3 regions of the Arthrobacter sp. TJ-254 genome follow, and region 3 is predicted to be linked to each of the others. Evidence: riboswitches for the same ligand, from Rfam matches in the RefSeq annotation. Region 3 holds a riboswitch; each other region holds the start of a gene.
What was found. A riboswitch is a leader RNA that binds a small molecule or an ion and turns the genes downstream of it on or off. The one in region 3 is predicted to bind S-adenosylmethionine.

Region 1 (3,247 bases), on a different contig from region 3:
CTGCTCGAGGAAGTCATCGTGGTGGCGTACCTCTTCGAACGCCTGCGTGCCCTCGGGTGGTCGGCGCCGGCCATCCTTGTGACGAGCGCCCTGCTGCGCGGCAGCTACCACCTGTACCAGGGCATCGGACCGTTCCTGGGAAACGCGGCAATGGGGCTCGTGTTCGGTTACATCTACACCCGGACCCGGCGCGTCATGCCGCTCGTCGTTGCCCACGCCGCCCTCGACATCACTGGGTTCGTCGGGTTCGCCCTGCTCGGACCGGCAATCGGGGTGGGCGGCTGAGCATTCACGGCAAGTGGGTTGACCCGCCGGGCGGCCCGCCGGGCAAGGAACCGCCGGATCCCGCTCCGGCGCGCAGATGGCGCAGGCCGGTGCGCAGCACCCCGTAACGGCGGATCCTGCGCATCGACGTGGCGACTCTCAGCCGCCGGTCGATGCGGACCGCCCGCCGGCCGAACGTGCGGGCCACCCGAAGGGTGAGCTCGACATCCTCGTCGCGCTCATCGATCGACGTGCGGGGAAAACCGCCCGCGCGCTCATAGGCGGACGAGCGGACGGCAAGGTTGTGGCCGGCGACAATGCGAAGGCAAGCCGGGTCGCGGTGGCGCAGCGCGAGGGCTCCGCGGAGGGCAGGGAAGAGGAAGGCGAGGAGCACGCGGTCAAACCGGCGCCGGTAGGCGTCCGGCAGGGGCACGGACGTGCCGCCCAGCAGTTGCACCGAGGGGTACCCGGCGAACGTGCGGCGGATCCGCGCCGTCCAGTCCGGCCGGGGTTCGCTGTCGCCGTCGGTGCGCGCCACCAACGGAAAACCGTCGGCGATGGCCCTGCGGAAACCGGTGTCGGCCGCCGCGCCGGTACCCTTCTGCTCCTCATCGAGCACCACGAGCGGAAAGTCGCGCCGGAGCCGGCCAAACGCCTCGATGCGCACCCGGGTGTCATCCGACGAGCCGTTGTCCACCACATAGAGCACCATCCCGGTGCGGTCCGACTGCCGGTACAGCGCCTCAAGGGTGCGGTCGATCCCGGGCTCGTTGAACACCGGGACGACGACGGCGAGCCGCTGGGCCATGCCGGACTCCGGGGGAATCCGGTACTAGATCTCGACGAGGCCGTTCGCGGTGTCGAAGGTCACCGACATCAGCCCCGGGGTGCCGTTCGGAGCAATCCACTTGACCGACACCTCGCCCAGGGGCGCTTCGACGGGCATTCCGAGCCACTCGGTCACGCGTGCGCAGGAGCCGGCGATGGTCAGCGAGTCGAGCCGCGCGGTCGCAGGGCGTGCCTGCGAGGGGTGGAGTGCTTCGGTGCCGTCGTCCCAGCGCAGCAGGTAGGGGACCTGCGGATCGGCGATCAGGCCCTTGATGCCGATCTGCTGCCAGGTGAGTTCCTGGCCGTCGGGGAACTTGCGGTTGCCGGGCACGGCGCGCCGGCCCAGGCGCTCTTCGAACGGCGTGAGGTCATCGACCGCGACTACCCAGCCCATCCAGCCGCCGCCTGCTTCGGACCGGGACCGCACGGCCTGGCCGAAGGGTGCCTTGTCCGAGGCGGGATGGTTCAGGGTCTCGACCACCTCGACGTACTGGCCGTTGACGAGGGGCAGAATCATGTTCCGTGTGCCGAAACGGGGGTGGACACCACCCTTCACCGCTTCTACGCCCAGCGCGGCCGAAATACGCTCCGCGGTGGCAGCGAGTCCATCAGGTTCAGAGGCATAAGAAACATGGTCCAAGCGCATGGCTACATAGTGGCACTTTGTGACGCCCGTCTCGACTTAGGAGCACCTTACTTAACGGGAAGTCATATGGGTTGCCGAAATCCGGTCCCTCGGCTTTCATTGAGGCAGGTCATGAGTGCCAGCACACAGCCCCGGCTTGCTGGCCGGCAACCCTCCAACCGCGGTGGGGTGCCCCGGGTGAAGACCAGGCGCAGTGTCACAGGGACGCTGCGCAAGCGCGGGTCCTTACCGATCCACCGTCGCCTCGATGGCGCGGCGTCGACCGGGGCCCCTTGAGCAACAGAGGGAGCGCCATGTCGAGCAACTGGTCTTTTGAAACCCGGCAGATCCACGCCGGCCAGACCCCCGATTCAACAACCGGCGCGCGTGCGCTGCCCATCTACCAGACGACGTCGTTCGTCTTCCCCAGCGCCCAGAGCGCCGCCGACCGCTTTGCCCTCACGGAGCTTGCCCCCATCTACACGCGCATCGGCAACCCCACCCAGGAGGCCGTTGAGACGCGCATCGCCTCACTCGACGGAGGGGTGGGTGCCCTCCTGCTCGCCTCGGGGCAGGCGGCCGAAACCTACGCCATCCTCAATATCGCCGAGGCGGGCGACCACATCGTTGCAAGCCCGAGCCTGTACGGGGGCACTTACAACCTCTTCCGGCACACCCTCAGGAAATTCGGGATCCAAACCACCTTCGTGGAGAACCCCGACAACCTCGAGCAGTGGCGCGCCGCCGTCCGGCCCAATACCAAGGCGTTCTTCGGCGAGGTCGTCTCCAACCCCCGCCAGGACGTGCTCGACATCGAGGGAATCAGCGCGGTCGCCCACGACAACGGCATCCCGCTGATCGCCGATGCGACAGTTTCGACCCCGTACCTCATCCGGCCCATCGAGTGGGGTGCCGACATCGTTGTCCACTCCGCCACCAAGTACCTCGGCGGCCACGGCACCGCCATCGGCGGCGTCATCGTCGACTCGGGCCGCTTCGACTACGGCCGCGACCCGGAAAAGTTCCCCGGCTTCAACACCCCCGATGAGAGCTACCACGGGCTTGTCTACGCCCGGGACCTCGGGGTGGGAAGCGCCTTTGGCGCCAATCTCTCCTACATCCTCAAGGCGCGCGTGCAGCTCCTGCGCGACCTCGGCTCAGCAATCTCCCCGTTCAACGCCTTCCTGATCGCACAGGGCCTCGAAACGCTCAGCCTGCGCATGGAACGCCACATCGCCAACGCCCGCGCCGTCGCGGAGTGGCTTGAACTGCACGACGACGTCGAATCCGTTGCCTATGCCGGACTTCCCTCAAGCCCCTGGTACGAGCGCGGGCTGAAGTACGGGCCGAACGGCACCGGTGCCATCGTCTCCTTCGACATCGCCGGCGGAATCGAGGCCGGCAAGCGCTTCGTCGACGGGCTCGAACTCCACTCCCATGTGGCGAACGTTGGGGACGTGCGCTCCCTGGTGATCCACCCGGCTTCAACAACGCACAGCCAGCTCGGAGCCGAAGCACAGCTCACGGCCG
Region 2 (3,247 bases), on a different contig from region 3:
TCACAGTCCCCCCGTACAGCTGGGAGGCGGCAACGATGTGGTCGCCGGCCTGGCAGAGGGCGGCGAAGGTGATGAATTCGGCGCTCATCCCCGAAGCCGTGGCGACGGCGCCGATCCCGCCCTCAAGGGAGGCGATGCGCTCCTCGAAGGCGGCAACAGTGGGGTTGCCGATCCGGGAGTAGATGTTTCCGTACTTCTGGAGCGCGAAGAGATTGGCGGCGTCGTTCGTGTCCTTGAAGACAAACGACGTCGTCTGGTAGATCGGCACGGCGCGGGCACCGTGGGTGGCATCGGGAGTGCCTCCCGCGTGAAGCGCGCGGGTGCGGAAGCCGAAGGTTTTCTCAGTCATCAGACGCCTGCCTTGGTGGGGAGAGGTTCGAGGTGGAAGTCGACGCCTGCCTTGGCGGCGAGGTCGGCTTCGAGGGAGCGGACAATCGGCAGGACATCCCTGCCGAACGCTTCAACCTCCTCCTGGAAATGCAGGTAGCAGGTGAGCAGCAGGTTCACCCCGATCTTCTTGTACTCGACGATTCGTTCGGCGATCTGCTCGGGCGTGCCGATGAGCTGGGTCCGGAAGCCGTCGTTGTACTGGATGAGGTCCTCGAAGGAGGAATCCGCCCACATCCCCTTCTTGTCGGCCGTTGAGGCCCCGGCCTCCTGCACCGCGTCGCGGAAGCCTTCAACGGCCGGCCGATGGGCCTTGGCGACGATCTCGCGCAGCGTCTCGCGTGCTTCTTTCTCGGAGTCGCGTGCAATGACGAACCCGTTGAGGCCGAACCGGGGCGACCTGCCGACGGCCGTGGCGGAGGCCTCTACCCCGGCGATGTTCTCCTTGAACCCCTCGAGGTCCTTGCCGTTGGAGAAGTACCAGTCGGCAACCCGCCCCGCCGCGGCCTGGGCCGCAGTGGAATTGCCGCCGAAGAAGATTTCGGGGTGGGGGCGGCCTGGAACATCAACGGGCGGCGGGCTGAGCGTGAAATCCGAGATGGAGTAGTACTTGCCCGTCTGCGTGTAGCTTTCCCGGGTCCACAGGCCGCGCAGCACGCGGATGAACTCCTCCGTGCGCACATACCGTTCGTCGTGTTCGAGCCAGTCGAGGCCGAAGTTGGTGAATTCGCTCTTCAGCCACCCCGAGACGATGTTGACGGCCGCGCGCCCGTTGGAGATGTGGTCGGCGGTGATGATGAACTTCGCCAGCACGCCCGGATGCCACATGCCCGGGTGGACGGCGGCGATGACCTTGAGCCTCTCGGTTGCGGCGAGCAGGGCGAGGGAGAACGACGTCGCCTCGTGCTGCTTGTCGGCGCCGTACGACGCCGCGTAGCGGGTCTGCGACAACGCGTATTCGAATCCTGCGTCCTCGGCGATCCGCGCAAGTTTCTTGTTGTACTCGAAATCCCAGCTGGTGCGCTGCTCGATTGTGGAAACCACGAGCCCCCCGCTCACATTAGGGACCCAGTAGGCAAACTTCAGGGGCTGCGAATAATCGACTGTGCTCACAAATCCTCCATCGGTTCTGGCGGTAGCACCCTACTGTCAGCGCGTTCTGCGCTGGCCAGGGTTGCTGCGGCGTCATAAAGCCAGATCTCTCGGCCGCTCGGGATGGTCATTACCGAGTGTGACAGCACGGGTGCCCGGCACCAAGAAATGTGTCGCCCCGGGTCGGCGCAGATTTGGACGGGGCAGGAAGGCGCCGGGTGGACTTGCGGGGCATTTCGAGTATGGTTTGCGTCACGTGGCGTCATCGGCGAGGTTGGCCGCCTGGCTCATACCCCGCGGCGGTGGCCCACCGTCACTTGTTGAGCGAACAAAGGAGCTGGCAGTGGATCTGCGATCACTGGGGCTCGTGGTGCATGGAGGAAAGCAACGGGCCATTGACGCGGCGGAGGCCCTCAAGAGCTGGGCCGCTGAGAACGGCGTGTCCGTCACGGAGGTGGATGTCTGGTCGGCGGACGACGAGGGCCACCTGACGCATCACCACGTGCCGCTCGGCCCGTTTGACCTCGTTGTGACGATCGGCGGAGACGGCACCTTTCTGCGCGGGGCGGCTGTGGCGATGTCCTGCCAGTGCCCTGTCCTCGGGGTGAATGTGGGCCGGCTTGGGTTCCTTGCCGAGGTGGAGCCGGAGAACCTTGTCGAAGCCCTCAGGGCCGTGATCGCCGACGAGACAATCGAGGAACAGCGCCTCACCCTCACCATCCGCTCGAGCAGGCCCCTTGAGATCCCCAGTGAGCTCGGGGCGCTCATCCACAATCCCAAGGGACCCGTTGCGGAATCGCCGCTGGTCCGGGACGACGCGGTGGAGGTCCTGGGCTGGGGCGTCTGCATGGACATCACCGCAATCAACGACGTTGTCTTCGAGAAGCTCAGCCGGGACCGCCAGGCGAGCGTCGCCGTCTATATTGGGGCCCGCCGGTTCGTTTCCTATTCGGCAGACGCCCTGATCATTTCCACGCCCACCGGATCAACGGCCTACTCGTTCGCTGCGGGAGGACCCATCGTCTCGCCCCGCGCCAACGCCCTGGTTTTCACGCCCGTCGCAGCTCACATGGTCTTCGACCGCAGCCTTGTCGTTGCCGCGGACGAGCTGGTGTCGGTGCGCGTGCTCGAGCGCAGCGGGCAGGTATCGATGTCCGTCGACGGCCGGATTGTCGGGGTGCTGAACCCGGGGGACTGGGTGGGCGTCTACGCACGCCCTTCGGCGCTGCGCATGCTGCGCCTGCATGAGCCTGACTTTTTCGGCAGGGTGCGGGACCGGTTCGGGCTGGTCGACGCCGCGGCTGCGGCCGCCGACGGAGATTCCCCGGTCGACTATTTCCCAAGCACGCCCAAGCCCGACGACATGAAGCACGTCCACATTCCGACCCAGCCGCTCGAGTCCTGGATGGGCTCCAAGACGGAGTAGGCGAAGCTTCAGGACCGCCGCGCGAGCACCTCGGAGATGCCCGGGAGGCACCCCTCGTTCTGCAGGGAGGTGGTGTCCCCAAGGGGCGATCCTTCGTACAGCCCGGTCAAGAGGCGGCGCATGATCTTCCCGGACCGGGTCTTGGGCACGTCCTGGACCACGATGACGGCACCCGGCTTGGCGATGGGCCCGATCTCGGCGGCAACGTGCCGGCGCAGGGTGGATTCGACGTCGCCCGTTCCGCCCGAACCGGGTGCCAGCACGACGAATGCGGCGATGGCGTGGCCGGTGAGCGGGTCGGCGACGGGGCACACGCCGGCCTCGCTGACCAGCGGGTGCGCG
Region 3 (3,247 bases):
CGTTTGAGGACGACGCTGCCGGCCGTACCGGCCGTCGCCGTCGTGCGTGGTGCTGCGCTGAGGGGTTCGAGGGAGGAGGTGCTCATTCGGAATCGACCGCCGTGACGTCGTAGAGGTAGGGAAGGGAGAGGCTCGGTTCGAGGGTGAGCGAGGTGAAGCGGTCGCTACGGAGCGCCACCTGGCTTGCCTGGTTGTAGAGCGGGAGCTGGAGGGCGTTGTCGCTGATGATCCGCTGCGCCTCGTAGTAGAGGTCCTTGCGCACGTCCGGGTCGTCCGTGGCGAGGGCGTCGTTGAGGATCGCGTCGAGTTCCGGATTGCGGAAGCCCGACCCGTTCGGCACGAAGCCCGCCGACTCGGTGTACTCGGAGGAGAACACGATGCGCAGGACGTCGGCCGTGTTGGTGTTCCAGTAGTCGGCCCGGAGGTCGTAGTCGAAGTTGTTGCCGAGTTCGCTGACGCTCGCGCCGTCGCCGTTCTCGATCAGCACCTCGAATCCGGCCTTCTTCGCGGTTGCCTGGATCTGGGTGACGAGGGCCTGGTGTGCGGTGGGCCAGGCGCCGGGCGTGTAGGGGAAGTGGACACTCAGGCGCTGGCCGTCCTTCACGCGGTAGCCCTCGTCGTCGCGCCCGGTCCAGCCTGCCTCGTCGAGCAGGCGGGCCGCTTCGTCGGGGTCGGGATCGTAGACGTTCTCGAAGTCCGGGGAGTAGAAGCCCGTTGTGGAACTGAGCGGTCCCCCGGCGCGGGTCACCGTGCCGAAGTAGACGCTGCGGATGCCGGCATCGACGTAGGTGCTGAGAAGGAAGGCCCTGCGCACGTTGAGGTCGTCGAAAGGCGCCCGGGTGGTGTTGAGCATGAGGTTCGTCGGATTGCCGGGGCGGTCCTGGAGGATCAGTTCGACGTTTGAGTCGGCCTCAGCCTCGTCGAAGTGGACTGACGGCATGAGGTCGAGGGCGTCAACCTGGCCGGCGCGCAGGAGACCGTAGCGGGTCGAGTCCTCGGGGACAATCCGCCATTCAATCTTTTCGATGTGCGCCGGCCCCTGATGCTGCGCGTAGGGCGGCGCCGAGTTGTAGTTCTCGTTGCGGACGAGGCTGACCTTGGACTGCGGAACGTAATCGACGATCCGGTACGGGCCCGTGCCCACCGGGGCGTTGCAGTTCTCGGCCTGCGGGCGTTTGAGCGCCTCGGGCGACTCGATGCCGAGGAACGGCTGGGCGAGCACTTCGAGGAAGGCCGCATAGGGGCGGTTGAGGGTGACGACCGCCGTGGTGTCGTCGACGACCTCCGTGCCGACGTAGGGCTTGAGGTAGCCGCCGGCGGTGCCCGACTGCGTATCGGGATCGACCATGTGGTCGAGGTTGGCCTTGACCGCCTCTGCTGTGAGCTTCGTGCCGTCGGTGAAGTAGACGTCGTCGCGCACGGTGAAGGTGTAGGTGAGGCCGTCGTCCGAGACCGACCAGTTCGTGGCAAGCCACGGGTGGATGGTGCCCTCGCTGTCCTGGGACACCAGGGAGTCGAGGTAGTTCGCCGCGATTGAGGCCTGAGGCATATCGCCGTTGACGTGGGGATCGAGGCAGGAGATGTCCTTGCCGGTGGCGAAGACGAAGGTGTCGTCCTCGCTTGCCGCCGCCGATCCTCCGCAGCCGCTTGTGGTGAGGATGAGACCCGTGGCTGCTGCGAGCAGGGAGAGGGTGCGGAGGGTCTTCGGCGAGTCGGGGGTGCTGAAGGTGGTGGGTTTGCTGAAAGTGCGGTGGCTTGCTGTTGTCACGCTGGGCTCCTGAATTATCGCCCGATGGAGGGCAAACAGGACAGCCAGTGACCGCCCGCGGACGTGCTGAAGCACGGCGGGGCAGACCAACGAAAGCGTGTAGCTTCTCCATCGGTCCTGGCAGTAGCACCGTTCTTCGCAGCTACACGAAGAGGGTTGCTGTGGCGTCGTCGATCCAGGTCTCTCGGCCACTCGGGATGGTTATGGCTACAGCTAACAGCATTGGAGCGCTCCTCCGCCACAGGCCCCGTCACAACCGGTCACGGGGTGGTCCTTTACCCGCGTTCCGGCGTTTGAAAGCATTATCGGGTGGAGGAAAACGAGATCATCGACTTCGTCTCAGACCTGGCCGGCGTCGTAACGCAGACTGCCGGGAAGGAGAACGGAGCACCCGAGGCAGCTTGGGGCGATACCTTCTTTTTCTACGACCCCAACGGTGATACCCCAGAGAACCGGCGCTTCCCCTTCGCGACAATTGTCGTCAGCGATTATGAAGGCTTTGATATGGCCTCGAACCTGAATCGGCCGGGCGTTTTCCGGCTCAATATTTCGGTGGGCAAGAAGGAATATGAGTTATTGACCGGACATCCCGCGACAGATCACGCCATGCACCTGGCCGACTTCGACTTCACAGCACCGGACCGCATCCTGCCGCATCCCGTCTACGGTTCGCAGGCATGGGTAAGCATCCTCAACCCTGGTGCCGCCACAGCCGAGCAGGTACGGTCTCTGCTGGTGCACGCGCACGGGATTGCCGTTCGACGCTACGCCCGGCGGCACTGACAACGCCTCTGTCTCTTTCCGCTGAGGGAGGTATCGAGGCTCTCGCCCGAAATCATCTGTCACCTGCACGGCCGGTGAGTGTGGGCCGGCAGAAGCAGGGTTACGGTGAGGGCAGGACAGGACCGCCCGAAACATCCTGCATCCTCCCAGCAAGCAGGAGTACCGTTAATGGGGCAAGGGGGCAAAGCACCGTTGGAAGGCAAGCTCATGGCAAAGAAGTGGCTCCGTTGGCTCCCCGCTGGCATCGTCCCGGCGGTGATCATAACAACGGCCGCCGTTGGCCCAACCCTCGCTGAGGCAAGCCCCCAGTTGCCGGAGAAGTCCGCCCAGGAGCTGCTCGAGCTCGTGGCCGACAGCTACGACAGCGCGTTCTCCGGAACGATCGAGCAGTCCTCCGAGCTCGGCCTGCCCGAGTTGCAGACCATGGGGCCCAGTGCCGGCAGCTCCGATGGCGCCTCGGCCGCCTTCGAACTGCTCACCGGTGAGCACACCGCCCAGGTCCACATCGACGGGCCCGACAAGGCACGAATCCAGGTGCAGGACCGTCTCGCCCAGCGCGACGCCATCCTCAACGACGACGACGTCTGGCTTTATGATTCCCGCGCCCAGGAAGCGACCCATGCTGTGCTTCCGGACCGCGGTGAGGTGCTGAAGCAGCTCCCCGCCGATGCGCCGCGTACCCCCGCCGACCTCGCC

Region 1: another riboswitch for S-adenosylmethionine. It lies ahead of AC4D14_RS17080 (bifunctional o-acetylhomoserine/o-acetylserine sulfhydrylase); the one in region 3 lies ahead of AC4D14_RS10220 (ABC transporter substrate-binding protein).
Region 2: another riboswitch for S-adenosylmethionine. It lies ahead of sfnG (dimethylsulfone monooxygenase SfnG); the one in region 3 lies ahead of AC4D14_RS10220 (ABC transporter substrate-binding protein).

Annotation. Positions count from the first base shown of each region.
Region 1 covers NZ_JBZCNF010000006.1:160,707-163,953, reverse strand. Annotated here, with positions in the region: gene AC4D14_RS17095 (CPBP family intramembrane glutamic endopeptidase) at 1-285, shown strand, start outside; gene AC4D14_RS17090 (glycosyltransferase) at 290-1,072, opposite strand; gene AC4D14_RS17085 (VOC family protein) at 1,097-1,738, opposite strand; SAM riboswitch class IV at 1,846-1,962, shown strand; gene AC4D14_RS17080 (bifunctional o-acetylhomoserine/o-acetylserine sulfhydrylase) at 2,032-3,247, shown strand, end outside.
Region 2 covers NZ_JBZCNF010000004.1:186,569-189,815, reverse strand. Annotated here, with positions in the region: gene AC4D14_RS12365 (O-acetylhomoserine aminocarboxypropyltransferase/cysteine synthase family protein) at 1-349, opposite strand, end outside; gene sfnG (dimethylsulfone monooxygenase SfnG) at 349-1,500, opposite strand; SAM riboswitch class I at 1,505-1,609, opposite strand; gene AC4D14_RS12355 (NAD(+)/NADH kinase) at 1,823-2,905, shown strand; gene acs (acetate--CoA ligase) at 2,914-3,247, opposite strand, start outside.
Region 3 covers NZ_JBZCNF010000003.1:343,057-346,303, reverse strand. Annotated here, with positions in the region: gene AC4D14_RS10225 (ABC transporter permease) at 1-86, opposite strand, end outside; gene AC4D14_RS10220 (ABC transporter substrate-binding protein) at 83-1,768, opposite strand; SAM riboswitch class I at 1,874-1,972, opposite strand; gene AC4D14_RS10215 (DUF6194 family protein) at 2,078-2,551, shown strand; gene AC4D14_RS10210 (LolA family protein) at 2,759-3,247, shown strand, end outside.